Regions from separate parts of the Streptomyces pseudoechinosporeus genome, predicted to be linked through region 1. Evidence: riboswitches for the same ligand, from Rfam matches in the RefSeq annotation. Region 1 holds a riboswitch; the other holds the start of a gene.

Region 1 (3,134 bases):
GGCCTGCGAAAGCTGGTCCTCGACGATCTGGTCGAGCAGCTTCCCGCGTACGGCGAGGTTGGTGTAGTCGAAGTCGCCCTCGGGCCGCCGGTCGGCGAGCAGCACCGCGAACCGGTCGGCCCAGCCGACGAGCGCCCCGTCGGGGCCGGGGTCGCCAACGCCTTCGGTGAAGCTGTCCCCCACCGCCACGTACGACCCGATCACTGATCTGCTGTCATTCTTCGAATCGTTTGCCACGTCGGCCCATGATTCACCTTTCGGTGTGAGCTACGCGACCGTAGGAAAGGGTTGACGGGCGGTGAGATAAGCCACGCGTCAAGTCTCGGTCAACTCGGAATACGCAGCGCCCACACCCGGAAGTCCGTGATCCGGAAATGGCTCCACACGGTCCGGAACGCGAAGTGCCCGCTCGTGTACGGCTCCGGGTCGGCGTAGTCGAAGACGAGCCGCCCGTTGTTCCACCACTGGACGGTCGAGCCGTGCGAGACGATCCGGACGCGGTGGGGCCGGTTCACCACCAGCAGGGGCTCCGTGTAGTCGTAGATCAGCGGCCGGACGCCCGCCTGGCCGACGTAACGGCGCAGCCGCGTGGTCGTGTTGTAGTTGGCGCCGTAGCCCGAGTAGTACGTTTTGAGGTAGTCGTACTCGTCGAGGGCGCCGCCGCGTTCGGTGGCGAAGAGGTCGTCCGGGGAGCGGACGTCGACCGCGTTCCAGAAGTTGTTGAGGTCCGACACCCGGTCGTTGACACCGCCAGCGGAGACAGGTGTGGCGGTGTACTCGATGACATACGGTCCCGCGAGCTTCCGCTTGAACCAGACCGTGGCGCCGCTCGGCACATCGATCTCCATGACGCCACGGGAAGCGGTGACACTGCCACCGTCCTGCAACTCCGTTGCCCACTGCCCCAGTCCGTGCCGGAAGCCGTCGCGGGCGATGAGCCGTCCTCGGCGGTGATCCGCCGACGCGCTCGCGGTGTGCGCGGGGGCGAGGGCCGCGAGTGCGGCACCGGCGGCCAGGGCTCCGAAGGCTCTGCGGGTCGTCATGAAGCGTCTCCTTGACTGGCGTACGACGGGGCGAGCGGGTCTCGCGCGGGTCTGTAGAAAGCGCTTGCCGCAGATCACTTTGACGCCTGGCCGCTGCCGCTGTCGACCCCTGCGGACAAGCCGAAGGCCGGACCCGGGGATCAGGGGTCCGGCCTTCGGCGTGAGAAGGAAACGCGATCCGCTCGCGGCGGTGCGCGGGTGGCGTCAGACGGAGACGCCGTGCGAGCGCAGGAACGCCAGCGGGTCCACGTCCGAGCCGTAGTCCGGCGTGGTGCGGATCTCGAAGTGCAGATGCGGGCCGGTGACGTTGCCGGTCGCGCCGGAGAGGCCGATCTCCTGACCCGCGGTCACGGACTGCCCAGCCGAGACGGAAAGGGACGAAAGGTGGGCGTACTGGGCGTATTGGCCGTCACTGAGCTGGATGACGACCTGGTTGCCGTACGCGCCACCCCAGCCGGCGGAGACAACCGTGCCCGCGCCCACGGCCTTGAGCGAAGTGCCGGTCGCGGCCGCGAAGTCGACACCGGTGTGGTAGCCACTGGACCACATGCTGCCCGACATCTTGTACGGGGTGCTGACGGTCGCACCCTCGACCGGCATGGTGAAGCCGCTCGAACTGCTGGGCGCCTCGGCCGCCTTGGCGGTCGGGGCCTTCTTCGCGGACACCTGGGGAGCCTCGGCCGCCTTGGGAGCCTCGGCCGCCTTCGGCGCCTTGGCCTCGCTGCCACCGGAAGGCGCGGCGGCCTTCTTGCCGATCGTCAGCTTCAGGCCCGGGTGAATGAGCCCCGGTTCACTGCCGACGGCCTGGCGGTTGTCCTCGTAGAGCTTTTTCCAGCCACCGCTGACATTCTGTTCGCGGGCGATCCTCGAGAGAGAATCGCCCGCCCTCACTTCGTACGTCCTGGTCGCGGTCTTCTTCTGAGCGGCGACAGGAGCGGACTCAACAGCCTTCTGGGAAACGGATTCGGCCTTGTTGGAAACAGACGCGGGCGCGCTCTGCGGAGTAGCGGCATGTGCGCCGGCCGCTCCCAGCAGCGGAAGTGCGAGCGCGGCGCCACCGGTTGAGGCAACGGCGATCGAGCGGGTGAAACGCGCGGACTTCGGGCGGCGGTGCTTACCCTTCGCGGGCATGACGAATTCCTCTCCGGCGCCTACGAGGTGAGCTGTCGGGTGCGAGCTGGAGATGCCCGGCCGCGCTTTCGCGCGGCTTTACCCCAAGCCTGTTCCGGAGACCAGAACAGGCGCTGTACCTGTGGGTCCCCCGCTCCTGCCGTGTACGGATCGGTGTGCGGATTCCGGGCGGCGGCAGGATTAGGCGTCCGTCCGGATTGGTGGCGAACGTAAGCGACCAAGACGCACAGGGACAAGCTTTGGGTTGCCTATGTGCCCCGTTCTCTTGATCCTTGACCGAAATCGCCGTCACCCTCCGTGAATCACCGGTCTTCCGCCTTCCTGAAATCCCCTGTAAACACACTTGAATTACATGAACATGGCGACAGCACACTGTCACGAATATGACGCTGCTCACGCATCACTGATTCAGGAGTGCCTATTCCAGAGCGAGTTGGAATGAAGGCACTCCAATACGGACACAACTCTCAGATGCGACGCAGACGGAAAACTGCCGCATCCAGGTCACCGCGCAAGCCGGTCCGCAGTCCGTGATGCAACAACACGGCACCTCTGTACACTTCGCCCGTTTCGGGGCATTCGTACGTTTCCGCCGGATCGAGTCCCCGCAGTCGTACGGGCGCTACGGGCTCGCCGTAATGCTGAGCCTGGAGCCAGGCAAGGACGACGGCCTGGTCCTCATGGACGTACTGCACGGCGCTCAGTCCGCCCTCCGGCGCCCGCAGCCGGTAGAGGTCGCCGCGCTGCACGACGGGCCGGATCTGCTTGTAGAGCGCCACCCAGTCCCGCGCCTCGGCGAGCTCCTCGTCACTCCACTCGGTTAGGTCGCCACCGACCCCGAGCACTCCGGCCATGGAGCTCACAAAGCGGAAGCGCAGCGAACTCACGCGTCCATTGAGCTGCTTGTTCGGGCTGTCGGTGACCCAGGCGGCCATGGCCCGCGCCGGGTGGATCTGGCTG
Region 2 (3,134 bases), on a different contig from region 1:
CCGGCGTGCCCGGGCCACGAGGAGTTCGCCCGCGCCGGTCAAACGGGCGCCGCGGTGGTGGCGTACGAGCAACGCCGTCCCTGCCTCCCGCTCCAGCTTGGCCAGTTGCTGGGAGAGCGCGGGCGTGGTGTAGCCGAGGCGCTCGGCGGCCCGGGTGATCGAACCGGCCTCGGCGACAGCCACCAGCGCCGCGAGCCGCGTCGGGTCGTACATGCGACGCTCCCAGCTGAAGAGGTGGCTAAAGAACTGCTTAAGGCCGACCCAGGATATTGCACATACCTGCTGAAGGCTCTGAGCGGGCACGCTGGTGCTCATGGACGGACAGCTCATCGCCTTCACCGGGGTCGCCGCGGGCCTGGTCGCCATGCCCGGCGCCGACTTCACCGTCGTGGTCCGCAACGCCCTGGTCTCCCGCCGGGCCGGTATCGCGTGCGCGCTCGGGATCGCGGCGGCGCTGCTCGTCCACACGGCGCTCGCCGTCGTCGGGGTGGCCGCGGTGCTGACCGCCGTGCCCCCGCTGTTCCGGGCGCTCCAACTGCTGGGCGGTGCCTATGTCCTCTGTCTCGGCGTACGGACGCTGCAGTCGGTGCGCGCGAGGCGTACGCCGGGGGCCGAGGATCCGCCGGTCGTGTCCGGCGCCGGAGCCCTGCGGCAGGGCTTCGTCACCAACGCCCTCAACCCGAAGGCGACGATCACCTTCCTCAGTCTGCTGCCGCAGTTCGTACCGGCCGGAAGTCCCGCGATGCCGCGGACGCTGGTCCTCGCACTGATCGTGGTCGCGCTCGCCCTGATCTGGTTCCCGGCGGTCGCGCTGCTCGTGGACCGGCTCGGCCGGTGGCTGCGCAGGCCGCGTACCGCCCGGGCCATCGAGGCCGTCACCGGAACCGCCCTCACGGCGCTGGGGCTGGGGCTCGTTCTCGAACCGCTGCTGGCCTGAGCCGGAGCCCGGGCTCAGGAATCGTCCGGGCGTCGGTCGGCGGCGCGTTTCATCAGGAGCGGTACGAGGCCCCACAGGCCGAGGCAGATCGCCAGGGTGCCCGCGCCGGACAGGATCCCTTCCAGCCGGCCCGCCGTCACATCCACGACCAGCAGGACCGATCCGGTGAGCGCGAACGCCAGCACGCCCATCCCGATCTGGGCGAGATGCGAGGAGACCGCCACGATCTGCGGCTTGGCGCCCTGCTGGAACAGCCGGCGGTGCAGGGCGGCCGGTGCCGTGAGGAGTACGGAGGACAGCACGGCGAGCAGCAGCGTCGTGATGTACGTGGCGCGCTGCACCGAGTCGAGGTCCGGGAAGCGCGGGGTGAACGCGAGGCTGAGCAGGAACGCGAAGAGGATCTGCACGCCCGTCTGGGTGACCCTCAGTTCCTGGAGCAGTTCGATGAAGTTGCGGTCGGCGCGCTCGAGCGGCGTCTCGTGCCGCTCGAGCGGGCTTTCGGCGCCCGGACGCTCGGCGCCCGGACGCTCGGCGCCCGGACGTCGCTCGTCGGGCTGTCGGTCGCCGGGCTGCCGGTCGATGGGTGGTTGGTCGGCCATGGCTCCATGAGTAACCCGTCAGCCGCCGTGTCACGCCCCGTGGGGTGGCGGCGATGATCGCCGCCACCCCAGGCGTATCACCTGACCCGGCCGTACCAGACGCTCTTCGTCCAGATCTTCTGCAGCTTCACCACGTCCCCGGTCTTCGGGGAGTGCCAGATCCGTCCCTTCCCGGCGTAGACGCCGACGTGGTACACGTTCCGGCCCGAGTGGAAGAACACAAGGTCTCCCTGCTTGCGGCTCGAAGCCGAGATATGGCGCGTCTTGTTGTATTGCTGCGCGGCCGTGCGGGGCAGCTTCTTCCCCGCCTTCTTGTACGCGTAGAGAGTGAGCCCGGAGCAGTCGAAGCGCTTGGGCCCCTCGGCTCCCCACTTGTACGGGGACCCCTTCTTGGAGGCCGCCACCTGAAGCGCCTTCTTCGCTGGGGTGACTGCTTCGGCGTCAGATGCGAAGCCGGGGGCCACAACACTGCCGCCGACAACGGCGACGGTGAGAGCCGATGCGGTACCGGCCCTGGTCAACAGCGACGGGACACGATTGAGCGCAGACATGCGCAACCCTTCGTCAGCCGCCTGTGAAGGATGACCTGTCGGATTCGGGCTGGCGAAGTTGCCCGGCCGCGGTGTGCGGCTTCACCCCAAGGACCACTCGGAAGTTCTCCGGCGGCCCGTCGTGCTTGGGTCCTCCACTCCTGCCGATCCACTTCTGTCGACCCGTCATCCGAGCGGCGGCAGGACTCGGCGTCCGCCCGGACCGCCCCGCCACTGCGGCGGGGGCTTGTCGTCAGAAGGGATCTTTACGCACGAACGTCGGAAAGTCCGAGCGGAATCGGTGGTTTGTGGGCTTACTCACCACTCAGCCGTTCGGTGGACAGACCTGCTTCAGAACGAGCGTTGAGGAGGTCGAGGAGCCTCGTACCAGCGACGGAATGTCCGATTCCGGCGTTGGAGTACGCGCGTTGCGCAAGTCATGCGGGTCTTTGAACGTAGCTCTTCCTGCGCCGTTCAGGGGTACGCCATTTGGTCCGTTTCACCCTTGTCCAGACGCCTCGTCAGTTGCCCGCGAGGCGCCCGGGCCGGTTGGTGCGTCAGCTGTCGGAGGATCCCGGCGGCAGGGTGACGCGGGCCGCCCGGCGTTCACCGTCGAGCACCCGCAGGGCCCGCGTCAGGGTCGGTGCGTGCAGCTCGTGCTCGCCCCGCTGGTGCATCAGGGTCAGCGCGTCGCGCAGCGCGGCGGCCTTGGCGACCAGTGCCTGTGCCGCGCGCAGTCCGCCATAGGTGTCGCCACGGTTCGCCGGATTGATCCGGCCGAGGAGATCGAGCACCTCCAGATAACGGTCGACCAGTTCACCCTCCGCCCGGGTCAGCGCCGGCAGCGGGGGCAACTCGGGTGGGAGCATCTGCCGTTCACCTCGCGCCGGGTATGGCGAGCGAGGCCTTGCGGCTCGGGATGATGCGGTCGATCAGCCCGTACTCCAGCGCCTGCGGTGCTTCCAGGATCTTGTCCCGCTCGATGTCCTCGCTGATCCGCTCCTGGCTCTGCCCCGTGTGCCGGGCGAGCATCTCCTCAAGGAGCCTGCGCGTACGCATCAACTCCTC

What was found. A riboswitch is a leader RNA that binds a small molecule or an ion and turns the genes downstream of it on or off. The one in region 1 is predicted to bind cyclic di-AMP.
Region 2: linked by a shared signal. The riboswitch ahead of ACYVO6_RS14110 (C40 family peptidase) and the one ahead of ACYVO6_RS46405 (M23 family metallopeptidase) in region 1 are both predicted to bind cyclic di-AMP.

What each region holds. Positions count from the first base shown of each region.
Region 1 is NZ_BAAGPS010000090.1:64,029-67,162, forward strand. It holds gene ACYVO6_RS46395 (SGNH/GDSL hydrolase family protein) at 1-204, opposite strand, end outside; gene ACYVO6_RS46400 (DUF6250 domain-containing protein) at 327-1,043, opposite strand; gene ACYVO6_RS46405 (M23 family metallopeptidase) at 1,248-2,174, opposite strand; cyclic di-AMP (ydaO/yuaA leader) riboswitch at 2,177-2,340, opposite strand; gene ACYVO6_RS46410 (alpha-galactosidase) at 2,642-3,134, opposite strand, start outside.
Region 2 is NZ_BAAGPS010000009.1:569,720-572,853, forward strand. It holds gene ACYVO6_RS14095 (LysR family transcriptional regulator) at 1-213, opposite strand, end outside; gene ACYVO6_RS14100 (LysE family translocator) at 314-937, shown strand; gene ACYVO6_RS14105 (DUF6328 family protein) at 952-1,536, opposite strand; gene ACYVO6_RS14110 (C40 family peptidase) at 1,614-2,087, opposite strand; cyclic di-AMP (ydaO/yuaA leader) riboswitch at 2,091-2,257, opposite strand; gene ACYVO6_RS14115 (hypothetical protein) at 2,624-2,935, opposite strand; gene ACYVO6_RS14120 (ATP-dependent Clp protease proteolytic subunit) at 2,943-3,134, opposite strand, start outside.